DNA from 3 places in the Xanthomonas vasicola pv. musacearum NCPPB 4379 genome. Region 3 is predicted to be linked to each of the others. Evidence: predicted binding sites of a transcription regulator. Region 3 holds the regulator's gene; each other region holds the start of a gene.
What was found. Region 3 encodes FliA, which starts transcription of late flagellar genes. Its sites were predicted from a motif close to TAAAGTTTNNCNNNCNNNGGCCGATAA; they were not measured.

Region 1 (5,602 bases), 1.7 Mb from region 3:
ATGGGTAACACAAACCGCTCATCGAAAGCATACACCAACCCGAAGGTGAGCTGGCTGTGGTGCTGTGCACGCTCGGCTGGATCGCGCTGCATAGAGCTCAGCGTGTCGTGCATCCAGCCCATGTTCCATTTGTGCGTAAAGCCCAGGCCGCCGTCGCTGATCGCCGCGGTCACGCCCGGCCAGGCGGTTGATTCTTCGGCGATGGTCAGTACGCCGGGGAACTGCGCGACAATCTCGCGATTGAGTTGGCGCAGGAACGCCACCGCCTCCAGATTCTCGCGGCCGCCATGCGCGTTGGGCACCCACTCGCCTTCGGCACGGCCATAGTCGCGATACAGCATCGAAGCCACCGCATCCACGCGCAGGCCGTCGAGGTGGTAATGGTCGATCCACTCCAGCGCGCTGCCCAACAGGTAGGCCGTCACTTCCGGCCGGCCGTAGTTGTAGATCAGCGTATTCCAGTCGCGATGCATGCCTTCGCGCGGATCGGCATGTTCGTACAGGGCGGCGCCGTCGAACTGCGCCAGGCCATGTGCGTCATCGGGGAAATGCGCGCTGACCCAGTCCAGGATCACGCCGATGCCGGCGCGGTGGCAGGCATCCACGAACTGCGCGAACCCATCCGGGCTGCCATGGCGGGCGGTGGGCGCATACAGGCCCAACGGCTGATAGCCCCAGGAACCGCCGAACGGGTGCTCGGTGATCGGCAACAATTCGATATGGGTGAAGCCGAGCTGCTGAACGTAAGGAATCAGCTGCTCTGCCAGGGTCGGCCAATCCAGCGGCTGGTTATGCCCATCGCGGCGCCAAGAAGCGGCGTGCACTTCGTAGATCGACAGCGGCGCCGGCACGGCGCTGGGATCGCGCTTGGCCATCCAGGCCGCGTCGGTCCACGCGAACGTGGCCGTGCCCGGCACCACCGACGCGGTGGCTGGCGGCAATTCGGTCTGCCGCGCCACCGGGTCGGCCTTGAGCAGCACGCGGCCATCGGCTGCGGTGACGGCGTACTTGTAGCGCACGCCAGCTTCAACCCGCGGCAGGAACAGTTCCCAGAAGCCGCCGATACGCTGCCGCATCGGGTGCCGGCGGACGTCCCAACCGTTGAAGTCGCCAACCACGGCCACGCGTTGCGCATGCGGCGCCCACACTGCAAAACGCACACCGGGCACATCGCCGCACTGCACATGCTGGGCGCCCAGCGCCCGGCGCAAGGCCTGGCCGTCGCCGGCAGCGATCTGCAGCAACAGCGATTCGTCCAGCGTGGCCGCGAACGCGTACGGGTCTTCGATCTCCTGCACCATGTCCGGCCACACGATCCGTAGCCGGTAGGGCCCTTCGATCGCCAGCGTGCCTTCAAAGACGCCATCGATCGGGCTGGGCTGCATGCGTGCCAGCAATTTGCCGCGCGCGTCGATCAACCCCATCGCCTCGGCGCCCGGCGCCAGCACACGCACCTGACGGCGGCCATCGGCGAGCGGATGCGGCCCAAGAACGGCAAAGGCGTCGGCCGGCAATCCATCCGCCAGCGCGTGCAGGCTCTGCAACATCTCCGAGTTCCCTTCCGTGGTCACGCCGTTTGCTTCGGTGCCCTGCTCCTGCCCGCCCTGCCGTTCGCTCATGACACCGTCGCAAGCGCAGGCGCGGTTGCAGCGGTGCGTTCGTAGAGAGAGAGATATTTCTTGCCCGCCACGTCCCAACCGCTGGGGCGCAGCATGGCTGCGCGCCGCATCGCGGACAGCAGGCTAGGCAAGCGGAAGGTGCGGAAGGCGCGCTCCAGGCAGCGGCGCAAGGCCTCGACGCTGGCGTGCTGGAACAGGAAGCCGGTCACGCCGTCGTCCACGGTGTCGATCAGCCCGCCGGTGGCGTGCGCAATCGGCAGGCAGCCGAAGCGCTGCGCATACATCTGGCTCAGGCCACAGGGCTCGAAGCGCGATGGCATCAGCAGGAAGTCGGCACCGGCGAACATGCGCCGCGCCAGGCCTTCCTCGAAGCCGATGAAGGCACCGACCTGGCCCGGATAACGCCGGGTCAACTCGGCCACCTGGCGCTCGATCTCCGGCTCGCCGCCGCCAATCACCGCAATCTGGCCGCCAGCGGCGACGATCTGCGGGGCAACCTCGCAGATCAGGTCCAGGCCCTTCTGGTGCACCAGCCGCGAGACCACCGCAAACAGCGGGCCGGTACTTTCACGCAGCCCGAACGCCTTGCGCACCTGCGCCGCGTTGTCCTGACGGCCCTGCCACTGGTTCACGCTGAAGTGCGAATCCAGATATTCGTCGGTGCGCGGGTCCCAGCTGGCGTCGATACCGTTGACGATGCCGGTGAGCGCGCCCTTGGCGGCGCGGCCGGCCAGCAGCCGGTCCAGCCCGCAGCCCTGCGCCGGGCCGGTGATCTGCTTGGCGTAGCTGACGCTGACCGTGTTGACGTGGTCGGCGTTGACGATGCCTCCGCGCAGGAACGACATCTGCCCGTAGAACTCCAGCTCGGCCACCCGCTCGGCGGGAATGCCCAGCGCGGCGGCCATCGAATACGGCACCAGACCCTGATAGGCCAGGTTATGGATGGTCAGCAGGCACGGCGTGGTGCCGCCGGACCAGCGCACGTAGCCGGCCGCCAGCGCGCACGGCCAGTCGTTCAGATGCAGCAGGCGCGGCTTCCAGCCAAGCCCGGCATGGCCGGCGGCAATTTCCGCGGCAGCATGCGACAAGGTGGCAAAGCGGATCGCGTTGTCTTCGAACTCCGAACCGCTGGTGCTCACATACGGCGAGCCGTCGCGTTCGAACAGTTCCTTGGACAGCAGGATGTAGATGGGCAGCCCGTCAGACTGCACGATGCGGCCGATGTCACAGGCCGGCAGCGCGGCATGCGCCAACACGCGGCCAACAATCTCCACCTTGCCGGCACGCTCGAGCACCGCGCGGTAGCCGGGGATCAGCACACGTACGTCGTAGCGATGGCGCAGCGCGCGCGGCAGCGCAGCGGCGACATCGCCCAGACCGCCGGCCTTGATGAAGTCCGCCATCTCCGACACCACGAACAAGGCGCCACGCGTGTCTGCCAACGACACTGGCAAGCGCTCGTGGTGACGGATGAAACGGCCACGCGCATCGCGCGGTCGCCCGCTTTTCTTCAAAGTCGGGAGCATCGTGCTGCGCTCTAAACGTGCGGTGGTAGCGTGAAGCGGCATCATGGCAAGCATCAAACATCCGTCGTTAAGGTGGGTGGAGACGGAAAAACGGCGAAGCGAAAACCGCCGTCTGCCGATTCAGCCAGACGACTTGCTACGAATGAGGAGCGGGGGCAACGCGCGTACTCCACGTTGTCCTTGCTGATGAATCTACACCCCGACCAAATAAAATATGCGTGAACACGTGCTGACTTTTCTGCGACAACCCACATTCCGTTAAGCACAATTGCGCATGTGCACAGGCATAAGTGCCACATTGCAGTGCGATAACATCCCCGTATCGGTGCGTAGGCAGTGATATGCACTGGATGCGGGAAATTTCAGCCGTGTTCGCCGTCATATGAGTAACTCGTTCAGTGGCGCCCTGCATCGCTTATCGCGACCTGGCTTCGCTATCGCCCTCACGCCGCCATTGCGCTGCGGCCCGGCTTGCTCAAGCACCCCGTCTGCGCGCCGATAACGATCGTCAGCACAAGACCTTTTGAGACCCTGGCGCATGGCAGACCAGCCCGATCACCCAAGCCGTCCACGTGGCGGGCTGCGCCGCCTGTTGCCCTGGGGCGGCACGGACACCGCGCGCCCTTCCGCAACCACGCTGCCCACGGTGATCAACGGCGAACGCAGCGGGCAAGGCCTGGCCGCGCATCAGCTGGTGCCGGCCAAAGCCAAGTCCGGCGCACACGATCCCGCCGCCGCTACGGCATTGCTGATGCGGCTGTTTTCGCATGCCGCACATCCGGAGGCACTGCTGCTGGCCTTCGCCGAAGGCATCGCCAGCCTGCACGGCGAGCTCGGCGACATGGGCGTGCGCCTGGGCGCGGCGTATGCAGCGGGCGACTGGCCTGGCTATGGCCGTGCCTTGCGTCAGCTGATCGACAAATACATCCGCACCATCGATATCGGCGATTCGCTGGCCGAAGGCCGCACCGAGGCCGAGCAGCTGTGCGACCTGCTGCGCCACGCGCTGGGCAACGCCCTGGCCACGCTGTTGCAACGCAGCCCGGAGCTGGCCGAAGAAGCGCAGACGTTGGCATCGGCACTGCGCCACTGGCGCCCGGGACACGAGCTGATCACGCTGGAACAGCGCCTGCGCGAGCTCAGCCATCAGATTGGCCTACGTGCTGAAGATGCCAGTGAGCAACAGAACTTATTACTTGGCTTGTTCGACCTGTTGCTAGAGAACGTCGGCGAACTCCTGGATGATCGCAGCTGGCTGCAAGGCCAGATCTCGGTCGTGCGGCAGCTGATTTCCGGCCCATTGGACGTCAGCTCCATCGAGCAGGCACGCGGCACCTTGCGTGAGGTGATCTACAAGCAAGGCCTGCTCAAGCAGGGCATCGCAGAATCCAAGACTGCCATGCGCGAAATGATGGTGTCCTTCGTCGACCGGTTGGATGGCATGGCCACCAGCACCGGGCAATACCACGACCGCGTTGCCGGTTATTCGCAGGCGATCGGCGACGCGCGCGGCATTCCCGACCTCAACCGGCTGCTGCAGGATCTGCTGCAAGACACCGCCGGTGTGCAGGCGCAGGCGCTGGCAGCGCGCGACGAACTACTTTCGGCACGTCGGCAGGTGGAAGATTCCGAACAACGCATCGCCTCGCTCGAACAGGAGCTCAAGGATGTGGCCGGCCTGGTGCGCGAAGACCAGCTCACCGGCGCGCTCAACCGACGTGGCTTCGAAGAACTGTTCCAGCGCGAGGCGGTGCGCACCCAGCGCAGCGGCCAGCCGCTGTGCGTGGCGATGCTGGACCTGGACGACTTCCGTCGCCTCAACGAGACCCACGGCCATGCCGGTGGCGACGCCGCGCTACGTCACACCGTGGACGTGGCCAAGGCGGTGCTGCGCACCACCGACGCCATTGCCCGCTTCGGCGGCGAAGAATTCGTATTGCTGCTGCCGGACTCGACCATTTTCGAAGCAAGCGCGGCGGTGATCCGCCTGCAGCGCGCGTTGTCGCAACGCTCGCTGCTGCATGACGACGTGCGCGTGTTCATCAGCTTCAGCGCCGGCGTGGCGCTACGGAATACCGACGAGACGCAGGACGAGGTCATCCGCCGCGCCGACCGCGCCATGTACGACGCCAAGTCGGCCGGCAAGAACCGGGTGATCAACGCCGGTTAATCGCCCTGCCAACGCAGCTTCAGGTAATCCACCACCTGTGCGGTCTGGGGCTGGGCAAGAAATCCATGGCGGAACAGCATGCAACCGCGTATCTGCGGCAAGGCAGCATTGAGGTCCAACTGGCGGGCGATCTCGGGCACACCGCCTGCGACAGTCCAGTCCGGCTCCAATGCATTGGGTGTACCCACCTTGTAAAGCGCCATGCCGATGTAGAGCTGCACACGCCCGGTGCCGACGGTGTCGGCCCACCAGCGCGCGATGACGTCGTAACGCACAATCTGCCGCGC
Region 2 (5,602 bases), 480 kb from region 3:
AAGGCGCGCTTATTTCCGCAGACCCGCGACGAGTTGGTCGAATGCGCCGCGCTGCTGGACAGCATCCGTCGTGGTGAACTGGATGCCTTGCGCATTCCGTTGGCGCCGGTCGACGTATTGGCGCAGCAAATCGTGGCCGAAGTTGCGTGCGAGGACTGGGACGAAGATGCGCTGTTTGCACTGGTGCGGCGCGCGTGGCCATTCGCCGGGTTGAGCCGCGCCACCTTCGACAGCGTGGTGCGCATGCTGTGCGATGGCTTCAGTACGCGGCTTGGTCCGCGCGCCGGGTATCTGCACCGCGACGCGGTGCATCGGCGCCTGCATGCACGGCGCGGCGCGCGCATGACCGCGCTGACCTCCGGCGGCACCATTCCCGAAACCGGCGACTACAGCGTGGTGCTGGAACCGCAGGCCGAAAAGATCGGCACGGTAAATGAAGATTTCGCCGTCGAAAGCCTCGCCGGCGATGTGTTCCAGCTCGGCAACGCCAGCTACCGCATCCTGCGTGTGGAGGCGGGGCGCGTGCGCGTGGAAGATGCCAAGGGCGCGCCTCCGAACATTCCGTTCTGGCTGGGCGAAGCGCCCGGTCGCAGCGACGAGCTGTCGGCGGCGGTGTCGCGCCTGCGTGGTGAACTTGCTGCGCGGCTGGACACCGCACCGCATCAGGCGGCCTGCAAGGGGCTGCAGAAACAACTGGCGATGTCTGCCGAAGCGGCGCGTCAACTGGTGGACTATCTGGCCAACGCATGCACCGCACTGGGTGCAATGCCCACCCAGCAGTGCCTAGTGATGGAGCGTTTCTTCGATGCCAGCGGCGGCACCCAGCTGGTGATCCATTCGCCCTACGGTAGCCGCATCAATCGTGCGTGGGGGCTGGCATTGCGCAAGCGCTTTTGCCGCACCTTCAATTTCGAATTGCAGGCGGCAGCCACCGAAGATGCCATTGTGCTGTCGCTGTCCACCAGTCACAGTTTTGCGCTGGAAGAGGTTGGCCGCTACCTGCATTCGTCATCGGCCGAGCATGTGCTAATCCAGGCATTGCTGGATGCGCCGCTGTTCGGCGTACGCTGGCGTTGGAACGCGACCAATGCGATGGCGCTGCCGCGCTTCAGCGGCGGCAACAAGGTGGCGCCGCAGTTGCAGCGGATGAAGTCGGAGGATTTGCTGGCCACCGTATTCCCGGATCAAGTGGCCTGCGCAGAAAATCTGGTCGGCGAACGCGAGGTGCCGGACCACCCGTTGGTAGCGCAGACGCTGGAAGATTGCCTACATCAATCCATGGACAGCGAAGGCTGGCTGCAGGTGTTGCGCGGGCTGGAATCCGGCGCGATCACGCTGATTGCGCGCGATCTGGCCGCACCCTCGCCGCTGGCAGCCGAAGCCTTGAATGCGCGTCCCTATGCATTTCTCGACGATGCACCACTGGAAGAACGCCGCACCCAGGCCGTGCAAAGTCGCCGCTACACACCGCAAAGCAGCGACGACTTAGGGCGGCTTGATCCGCAGGCTATCGAGGCCGTGCGCGAAGAAGCCTGGCCACAGCCGCGCGATGCCGAAGAAATGCACGAGGCACTGGTGGGACTCGGCGTGTTGCCGGTCGAAGAGGCCACCGACGCCCAGTGGCAGGTTTGGTTGTCCGCGCTGGCTGCGGCCGGCCGCGCCGCCTGCATTGCCTTGCATGGAAGTCCGGCGCTGTGGATCAGTGCCGAGCGTATCGACTGGTTTCTGCCGTTGTATCCACAAGCCACTGCGCAGCCGCCATTGCAGGCGCCAGCCGATTGCCGCGTTGCCGACTGGGAGCGCGATTGGGCAGTGCGCGAACTGCTGCGCGGGCGCCTGTCTGCCGTGGGGCCGGTACAGGTGCCAGCCTTGTCCCACGCGTTGCAGGTGCCGGACGCAGAGATTGCGCTGTCGTTGGCGGCCTTGCAGCGCGAGGGCTACGTCATGTCCGGGCAGTTCAGTGCGCACGCGCAGGCAGAAGAGTGGTGCGAGCGTCATCTGCTGGCACGCATCCATCGCTACACGCTGGGGCGATTGCGCCGCGAGATCGAACCGGTGTCGCAGCGCGATTACGCACGGTTTCTGTTCGAGTGGCAGCACGTGGACAGCAGTAGCCGCGTGGCAGGGCCGGATGCATTGGCCGGTGTGGTCGGGCAGCTCGAAGGCTTCGAGGCGCCTGCGGTGCTGTGGGAGAGTGAGCTGTTGCCAGCGCGCGTGCGCGACTATCAACCGGCCTGGTTGGACGAGTTGTGCACCGCCGGGCGCACGCTGTGGGCACGCTTGCGGCCCGGCGGCGGCCGCAGCGGCACTGCGCTGCGCAGCACGCCGATCGTGCTGCTGCCACGGCGCGAAGCGCAGCGCTGGAGTGCGCTGGCGCGCGATGCCGACGACGCACCACTAGGGTCCCGCGCACAGCGCGTCATGGACGTATTGCAGCAGCAAGGCGCGTTGTTCTTTGACGAAATTGCCGATGCCGCGCATCTGATGAACACCGAGCTGGAAGATGCATTGAGCGAGCTGGTGATGCGCGGCCGTGCGCATTGCGACAGCTACGCCGGCCTGCGCGCGCTGCTGGTGCCGGCGTCCAAGCGGCCGTCGGCGCTGTCGCGTCACCGTCGCCGTGCAAGTGCGCTGGGCATTCGCGATGCCGGGCGCTGGGCACCGGTGCGTGCATTGCCAGAGTTGCCGTTGGCCGAAGCCGGCGAGCGGCATCAGGAAGCCCTCGAACACGTGGCGCGCACCTTGCTGCGTCGCTATGGCGTGGTGTGCTGGCGGCTGCTCGAACGCGAGGCGGCGTGGCTGCCGCCGTGGCGCGAATTGCTGCGCATGTACCAACGGCTGGAACCGCGTGGCGAAATCCGCGGCGGGCGTTTTATTGCCGGGCTGTCCGGCGAGCAGTTCGCGTTGCCGGATGCGATTGCGGCCTTGCGCCGTGTGCGTGCACAGGCATTGCCGCAACAGTGGATCTGCGTGAGTGCAAGCGACCCCAGCAATCTGCTCGGCAGCCTGTTGCCAGGCGAGCGTGTCGCGCGTGTGCCGGGCAATCGTGTTGCATTTCTGGATGGGCTGCCGATGGCGGTGTGGGCGGCAGATCGCTTCCAAGCGGTGCAGGAACTCACCCCCGAGCAGGCCGAGCAGGCGCTGCGCGTGTTGCAGCGCGGGCCTGGCACGGCCGAGCAATCGCCGATGGAACGCTGGTTGGCTCAGTCGCGCGAAAGCGCAGTGCCTGCACCAGCCACGCGCGGAAGCGGACGCGACACATAGCGGCTGTCGGCAACCACCCAACGCCATGGCGCGTCCACCGCCTTGCGAATGCCGATGCGTGGCGTCGCCAGTGGGTTGGCGGGTGGCGGCACACCGTCGTCTTCGATCCACAGCCGCGCAGCGCCAGTTGTGAGGTCCAGCCCATTGTCGGCAGCATTCACATCGAACGCTTGTGCCAGGCGGCCTGGGCCGGTGGTCAATACTTTGAGGGGCGCGGCGCCGCGTGCGGCCTGCATGCTGTCGAGACCGGCTAGCGGTTCCAGTGCGCGGATCAGTACCGCATGCCCAGGCGCACCGCCGCACACGGCATTGATCGCCCAGTGCATGCCATAGATGAAATACACATACAGGTGCCCCGTCGCACCGAACATCACCTGCGTGCGCGGGGTCATGCCGCGGAACGAGTGCGCGGCCGGATCTTCGCTGCCGCAATAGGCTTCCACCTCGGTGATCCGCCCACGGCGTCCGTCGGCACTGACCACTACCTTGTTGAGCAATTGCGGCGCAACGTGGCGTGCATCTTGCGCGTAAAACGCGCGGGGCAGGGGCATAGACGTCATGGACGAAGCCTAGCTGCGCGCCCGTGATGTCGCTGCGGATTGCTCTGGACAGCCCTCGGGCCGGGTAGGGTTTTTCCGAATACACGGTGTTGCGAGCGCATGACCTGTCACAAAAGCGCAGATCCGTTTGCATGAATACGCAGTATGGCGATGCCCGCATCTCAAGCGTGTTTTGTCGTCGCCGATAGCCAATAACGATTGGTTTGACGAGCCGCATCGCAGCCCGCGGTCCGCACAGCGCCATCGCCGTCATGCAGCGCATGTCGCCCACGCATCTTTTTGAGAGAACTCCCTAAATGTTAGGCAACTTCAGAATCGGAACCAGACTGATCGTGGCATTCCTGATCGTCTCGGCGATCGGCGCATGCATCGGGTGGGTGGGCTATTCCAACTCAGGCCGCATCAATGCGTTGTCGAGTTCGTTGTACGAGCGCGAATTGCTCGGTATGTCCAACGTCAAGGAAGCCAACATCAATCTCATCTATGCCGGCCGTGCGCGCGCCAATCTGTTGTTGGCCAGCAGCGCGGAAGAGCGTCAGTCGCATGTGCAGAACATCGACAAATACACCGCCAAGGTGGTCGATTACATGACCCGTGCGCGCGCCAGCTTCCAAAGCGAAGAAGGCAAGAACAAGTTGGCGCAATTCGATCGTGCCTGGCAGAAGTATCTGGACGAGCGCGGCCGCTTTATCGAAGCCGCCAACCGCGAAGCGCTGCGCGAGGCTAATCCGGAACTGGCCGTGCTCTCGCGTGCGGTGCGCGCCAGTTCGGACGAAGTGGATAACCTGATGACCGACCTGAGCGGCCTGCGCGAGCGCAGCGCCGCCGCGGCTAACGCAGAAGCCGATGCAATCCACACGCGCAGTTCCCGGCTACTGGTCGCCATCATTTGCGGCGGCGTGTTGCTCGGTGCCATTCTCGGCGTGGTGATCAGCCGCAGCGTCACCGGGCCGATCCGCCGTGCAGTAGGCGTGGCCAACGGCTTGTCCGAAGGCGATCTCACCATGCGTATCGATGTGCATGGCCGCGATGAGACCGCGCAATTGCTCGAAGCGATGCGCACCATGGTGCAGAAGCTGGCGCAGGTGGTCGGCGAGGTCAACACCAGCGCCGAAACGCTCGCCAGTGCGTCAGAAGAAGTCAGCGCCACCGCGCAGTCGTTGTCGCAGGCGGCAAGCGAACAGGCGGCCGGCGTGGAAGAAACCAGCGCCTCGCTGGAGCAGATGACCGCCTCGATCAGCCAGAACACCGAAAACGCACGCGTCACCGACGGCATGGCCACCCAGGCCGCGAAAGAAACCGTGGAAGGTGGCGAAGCGGTGGTTGCCACCACCCAGGCGATGAAGCAGATTGCGCAGAAGATCGGCATCATCGACGACATCGCGTACCAGACCAATCTGCTCGCGCTCAATGCCGCGATCGAAGCGGCGCGTGCCGGCGAACATGGCAAGGGCTTTGCCGTGGTGGCTGCCGAAGTGCGCAAGCTGGCCGAACGCAGCCAGGTGGCCGCGCAGGAGATCGGTGAGGTGGCCAGTTCTAGTGTGGAATTGGCTGATCGTGCCGGCCGTTTGCTGGATTCGATCGTGCCCAACATCAAGCGCACCTCCGACCTGGTGCAGGAAATTTCCGCCGCCTCCGAGGAGCAATCTTCCGGCGTCAGCCAGATCAATTCGGCGGTCGTGCAGTTGAGCCAGACCACCCAGCAGAACGCCAGCGCATCCGAAGAGCTGGCCGCCACTGCCGAGGAAATGAGCGCGCAGGCCGAACAGCTGCAGCAG
Region 3 (5,602 bases):
CGCCGCTGAAGACATGATCGCCGCGATGGCGCTGCGTCAGCCGGTCAACGTGCCGCGCCAGACGCCGGCCGCCGCCCCGGTGCGCACCGCTTCCATCCCCTCGCCGGCCGCCCAGGCACTGGCCCACGCGGTTGCCGTCACCACCGCACCGCGCCAGGAACATGCGCTGTCGGCCGTCCCGGAACAATTGTTCGCCGACTTTTTGACCACCGCTCCGGTGCAGCGCCCGGCCGTGCAGGCCGCCCCGGCGCAGGCTGCCAGCCCGGTCATGGCCGCTGCGCTTGCCGTGCATGCCGGTTATGGCCACAACGAAGACGAGCGCGACGACGAAGCCGACTTCGATCTGGATGACGCTCTGCCGCAGATCCTGCCGCCGGCCTCACTGCCGCCGATCGTGACAGCCCCGGTCGCCCTGGCCGCGGTGCCGGTTGCCGCCGCCCCGGCACCGCAGAACGATGAAGAACTCAAGCAGCTGCGCGGCGAGCTGGCGCTGATGCGTCAGATGATCGAGCGCGAAATGAACCGCCTCACCGACGAGCGCCTGCGCGGCTCACCGGTGCGTGCCCAAGCTCTGGAGCTGATGGACGACTACGGTTTCGACGCCGGCCTGATCCGCGACGTGGCCCTACAGATCCCGGCCGATACCGAATTGCACCGTGGCCGCGGCCTGATGCTGGGCTTGCTGTCCAAGCGTCTGCCGGTAGCCCCGGTCGACCCGCTGGAACGTGGCGGCGTGATCGCCCTGGTCGGCCCGACCGGCGCCGGCAAGACCACCACCATTGCCAAGCTGGCCCAGCGCTTCGCTGCCCAGCACGCCCCGCGCGACGTGGCACTGGTCACCACCGACACCCAGCGTGTCGGCGGCCGCGAGCAGCTGCACAGCTACGGCCGTCAGCTCGGCATCGCGGTGCACGAAGCCGACAGCGCCGAAAGCCTGCTGGAACTGCTCGAGCGCCTGCGCGACTACAAGCTGGTGCTGATCGACACCGCCGGCATGGGCCAGCGCGACCGCGCCCTGGCTGCCCAGCTGAACTGGCTACGCGCCGCCCAGCAGGTCACCTCGCTGCTGGTGCTGCCTGCCAACGCCCATTTTTCCGACCTCGACGAGGTCGTACGCCGCTTCGCCCACGCCAAACCTCAAGGCGTGGTGCTGACCAAACTCGACGAGACCGGCCGCTTCGGCAGCGCCTTGTCGGTGGTGGTCGACCACCAAATGCCCATCACCTGGGTGACTGACGGACAGCGGGTCCCTGACGACCTGCACCGCGCCAATGCCGCCAGTCTCGTTCTTCGTCTTGAAGATTTGCGGCGCGCTGCCGATAAGCCCTGTACTCCGGAGCACAACCATGCAGTCGCGTGAATACGCCAAGCTGACCAACGCCTTCCCCCTGTCGGCGACCCGTCCCGAGCCTTTGGGCCCGGTGCGCACTATTGCCGTGACCGGTGGCAAGGGTGGCGTGGGTAAAACCAACATCTCCGCCAACCTGGCCGTGGCGCTTGCCGACATGGGCAAACGCACGCTGCTGCTGGACGCCGACCTCGGCCTGGCCAACCTGGATGTGGTCTTGGGACTCTCGCCCAAGTACACCCTGGCCGACCTGATTGCCGGGCGTTGCACACTTGATGAAGTGATCATCGAAGGCCCCGGCGGCGTGCTGGTGGTACCGGCTGCGTCCGGTCGCCGCCACATGGCCGAACTGGCCCCGGCCCAGCACATCGGCCTGGTCAATGTGTTCTCCGAACTGGAACGCGACCTGGACGTGATGGTCATCGACACCGCCGCCGGCATCACCGACAGCGTGCTGACCTTCTGTCAGGCCGCCCAGGACACCGTGGTGGTGGTCTGCGACGAACCGGCATCGATCACCGATGCCTACGCGCTGATCAAGGTGCTCTCCCGCGAACGCGGCGTGGACCGTCTGCAGATCATCGCCAACATGGTGCGCGACCCCAACGAAGGTCGCCTGCTGTACGACAAGCTCTCGCGCGTGTGCGAAAAGTTCCTGGGCGATGTGTCGCTGAACTACCTCGGCCACGTGCCGCAGGACGACTGGTTGCGCCTGTCGGTGCAACGTCAGCAACCCGTCATCAAAGCCTACCCCGCCAGTCCGTCGGCGCAGGCCATCGCAGAAATCGCACGCCGTACCTCGCGCTGGCAGGCTCCCACCGTGCCGCGCGGCAACGTCGAGTTCTTTGTCGAACGCATCATCCAACGGGGAGTGGCCGCATGAGCACCGCTACCGCCACCACGGCCAGCGCGCAGTACCGCGCCGTGCAGCGCAACAACGCCAACGACGTGGTGACCCAGCATGCCGACCTGGTTCGCCGCATCGCTCACCATCTGGCGGCACGTCTGCCGGCCAGCGTGGAAGTGGACGACCTGATCCAGGCCGGCATGATCGGCCTGATCGAAGCCTCGCGCAGTTACGACTCCGAACAGGGCGCTTCGTTCGAAACCTACGCCTCGATCCGTATCCGCGGCTCGATGATCGACGAAATTCGTCGTGGCGACTGGGTGCCGCGCTCGGTGCATCGCCGCGCCCGCGATGCGGCTGCTGCCGTGCGCAAGATCGAACAGAACACCGGCCGCGCCGCCGCCGCCACCGAAGTGGCCGCCGCGATGGAAATGCCGCTGCTCGATTATCTGCGTCTGATGGAAGATGCCGCGCGTGGCCAGGTGCTGAGCCTGGAATCGCGCATCGAAGATCACGGCGAGCTGGACACCACCGCCAAGGGTGGCCCCAACCCGCAGCAGATGATGGAGCGTGGCGAATTCGGCCGCGAACTGGGCAAGGCCATCGGCCAATTGCCCGAGCGCGAGCAGCTGGTGCTGTCGCTGTACTACGAACAAGAATTGAATCTGAAAGAAATCGGCGCCGTGCTCGGTGTCAGCGAATCGCGCGTCTGCCAGATCCACGGCCAGGCAGTGGTGCGTTTGCGGGGCCGCCTCAAAGTCTTCGAACTGGCCGACGCCGGTGTCGAAATTGACGAATAATTTTTTCGCGTATTTTTCGTGTTAGGAGCTTGATGTGAACAAGAACATGCGGATCCTGATCGTGGACGACTTCTCGACGATGCGACGTATCGTCAAGAATCTGTTGGGCGATCTCGGCTTCACCAATACCGCAGAGGCCGAAGACGGCAACAGCGCCCTGGCGGCATTGCGTGCTGGCCCGTTCGATTTCGTGGTCACCGACTGGAACATGCCCGGCATGACCGGCATCGACCTGCTGCGCAACATCCGCGCCGACGCCAAGCTCAAGCACCTGCCAGTGATGATGGTGACTGCCGAAGCCAAGCGCGAGCAGATCATCGAAGCCGCGCAGTGCGGCGTGAATGGCTACATCATCAAGCCGTTCACTGCGCAGACGCTGGAAGAAAAGCTGGGCAAGGTGTTCGAACGTCTGGCGGCCACCGCCTGATGAACGCCACCGTGGAAACCAATGCCGAACGCGCCGCGTTGATCGACCGCCTGCAAGGCGCGCTCGACGCACTGGAAAGCGGTGACGAAGCAGCGTGGAAGCGCGAGGTCGATCACCTCGCCGCTCTGCGTACGCGTCCGATGATGCAGGGCCTGAGCCGGCTCGCACGCGAACTCGGCCAGGCATTGGGCGAACTGCCCACCGTGCCTGAAGAAGCCGGCGAGCTGGACGATGCCTGTTCGCGCCTGGACCACGTGGTGGAAATGACCGAAAAGGCCAGCCATCGCACGCTGGATCTGGTCGAAGAATGCCGCGAACTGGCCAACCAGTTGCGCGACGGCGGTCTGAACCAGGACCAGGGCGCGTTGTTGGAAAAGATGCGCCATAACCTGACCGAACTCTCGCTGGCGCAGAGCTACCAGGATCTGAGCGGGCAGATCATCCGTCGCGTGGCCGGCATCGTGCGGCGCGTGCATGAGGGCTTCGGTGCGCTCGGCCTGCCGCCGAAGAGCACCGAGCCGAAGAAAGACGACGGCGGTCTTGCCGGTCCTGCAGTCAAGGGCCTGGACCGTCATGCGGTGTCGCAAGACGACGCCGACGACCTGCTGTCCGGATTGGGGCTGTAACCATGAGTGCTGTTCCAGACGATATTGCTGCCGATTTCATCGTCGAGGCCCAGGAAATCCTGGATCGCCTCGGCGAACAGCTGGTGTCGCTGGAACAGGCGCCAGAAGAAGCCGACCAGCTCAACGCGGTGTTCCGCGGCTTCCACACGCTCAAGGGCGGCGCCGGCTTTCTGGCGATCAAGCCCATGGTGGAGCTGTGCCACGCCGCTGAAGAAACCCTCGGCATGGCGCGCTCCGGCCAGGCGGTGCTGCAGGCGCATCACTTCGATGCCGCGCAGCAGTCGCTGGATTATCTGCAGGCCATGCTGGATGCCATGGGCTCCGGCGAGACCGTGCCGCACGCGCCGGCCAGTTTGATTGCACAGTTCGATGCCAAAAGTGGCCCGCCAGCGGTCAAGGCCGCACCGCAGGCAACGGCTGCCAAGCCGGTGGCTGCCGCCCATGGCGAAGACGCGCATGCGCCCGCCCCCAAGGCGGCCGGCAAGGCCGCGGCCAAGAGCGGCGCTGAAGCCGAACAGACCGTGCGCGTGGACACCAAGCGCCTGGACGCAATCGTCAACTTGATCGGCGAACTGGTGCTTTCGCGCAACCGTTTGAAGACCTTGCGTACCCGCCTGCGCGACGAAGAACTCGACCGCGCGGTCAGCACGCTGGACATCGCCACCGCACGCTTGCAGACCGCGGTCATGCGCACCCGCATGCAACCGGTGAGCAAAGTGTTCGCCCGCTTCCCCAAGGTCGCCCGCGATGTGGCGCGCACCTTGTCCAAGGAAGTGGAACTGGAACTGATCGGCGCCGAAACAGAACTGGACCGCAACCTGGTCGAAGCGCTGGCCGACCCGTTGGTGCACTTGGTGCGCAACGCCATCGACCACGGCATCGAATCGCCGGCCCTGCGCGAAGCCACCGGCAAACCGCGTAGCGGCCATGTGCGCCTTTCGGCGCAGCAGGAAGGCGATTACGTCAGCATCGAAATTCAAGACGACGGCGCTGGCATCGACCCGGAACGCCTGCGCGAAATCGCACGCAACAAGGGCTTGATCGACGCCGAAGCCGCCGCCCGCCTGAGCACCGACGAGTGCTTGCACCTCATTTTCATGCCGGGTTTTTCGACCAAGGTGGAAGTCACCGACATCTCCGGCCGCGGCGTCGGCATGGATGTGGTGCAGTCGCGCATCCGCGAACTCAGCGGGCAGATCCAGATCCAGTCCGAACTGGGCCGCGGCAGCCGCTTCATGATCCGCGTGCCGCTGACCCTGGCGATCTTGCCGACTCTGCTGGTGCAGGCCGGCGAAGCGGTTTACGCACTGCCGCTGGCCCGCGTGGTCGAAGTGCTACACGCACCGCAGACCTCGCTGGGCTGGTTCGACGGCCGCGCGGTGCTCGACCGCCGCTCGCATACCCTGCCGCTGATCGACCTGCGCCGCTGGCTGGGCGTACCGGCCGAACAACCGCCGCTACTGACCGTGGTGCTGCTGCAGGCCGGCGAAACCCGCTTCGGCCTGGTGGTGGACCAAGTCCGCGGCCGCGAGGAAGTGGTGATCAAACCACTGC

Region 1: KWO_RS02030 (GGDEF domain-containing protein) is a predicted target of FliA. The motif match lies at 3,621-3,647, and genes of this name have one in related genera.
Region 2: KWO_RS12335 (methyl-accepting chemotaxis protein) is a predicted target of FliA. The motif match lies at 3,986-4,012, and genes of this name have one in related genera.

What each region holds. Positions count from the first base shown of each region.
Region 1 covers NZ_CP034655.1:442,485-448,086, reverse strand. The annotation lists gene KWO_RS02040 (1,4-alpha-glucan branching enzyme) at 1-1,619, opposite strand, end outside; gene glgA (glycogen synthase GlgA) at 1,616-3,199, opposite strand; gene KWO_RS02030 (GGDEF domain-containing protein) at 3,684-5,315, shown strand; gene KWO_RS02025 (glycoside hydrolase family 10-like protein) at 5,312-5,602, opposite strand, start outside.
Region 2 covers NZ_CP034655.1:2,634,588-2,640,189, reverse strand. The annotation lists gene KWO_RS12345 (DEAD/DEAH box helicase) at 1-3,264, shown strand, start outside; gene KWO_RS12340 (DNA-3-methyladenine glycosylase) at 3,204-3,815, opposite strand; gene KWO_RS12335 (methyl-accepting chemotaxis protein) at 4,121-5,602, shown strand, end outside.
Region 3 covers NZ_CP034655.1:2,157,957-2,163,558, reverse strand. The annotation lists gene flhF (flagellar biosynthesis GTPase FlhF) at 1-1,360, shown strand, start outside; gene KWO_RS10115 (MinD/ParA family protein) at 1,347-2,231, shown strand; gene KWO_RS10110 (RNA polymerase sigma factor FliA) at 2,228-2,995, shown strand; gene cheY (chemotaxis response regulator CheY) at 3,030-3,422, shown strand; gene KWO_RS10100 (protein phosphatase CheZ) at 3,422-4,048, shown strand; gene KWO_RS10095 (chemotaxis protein CheA) at 4,051-5,602, shown strand, end outside.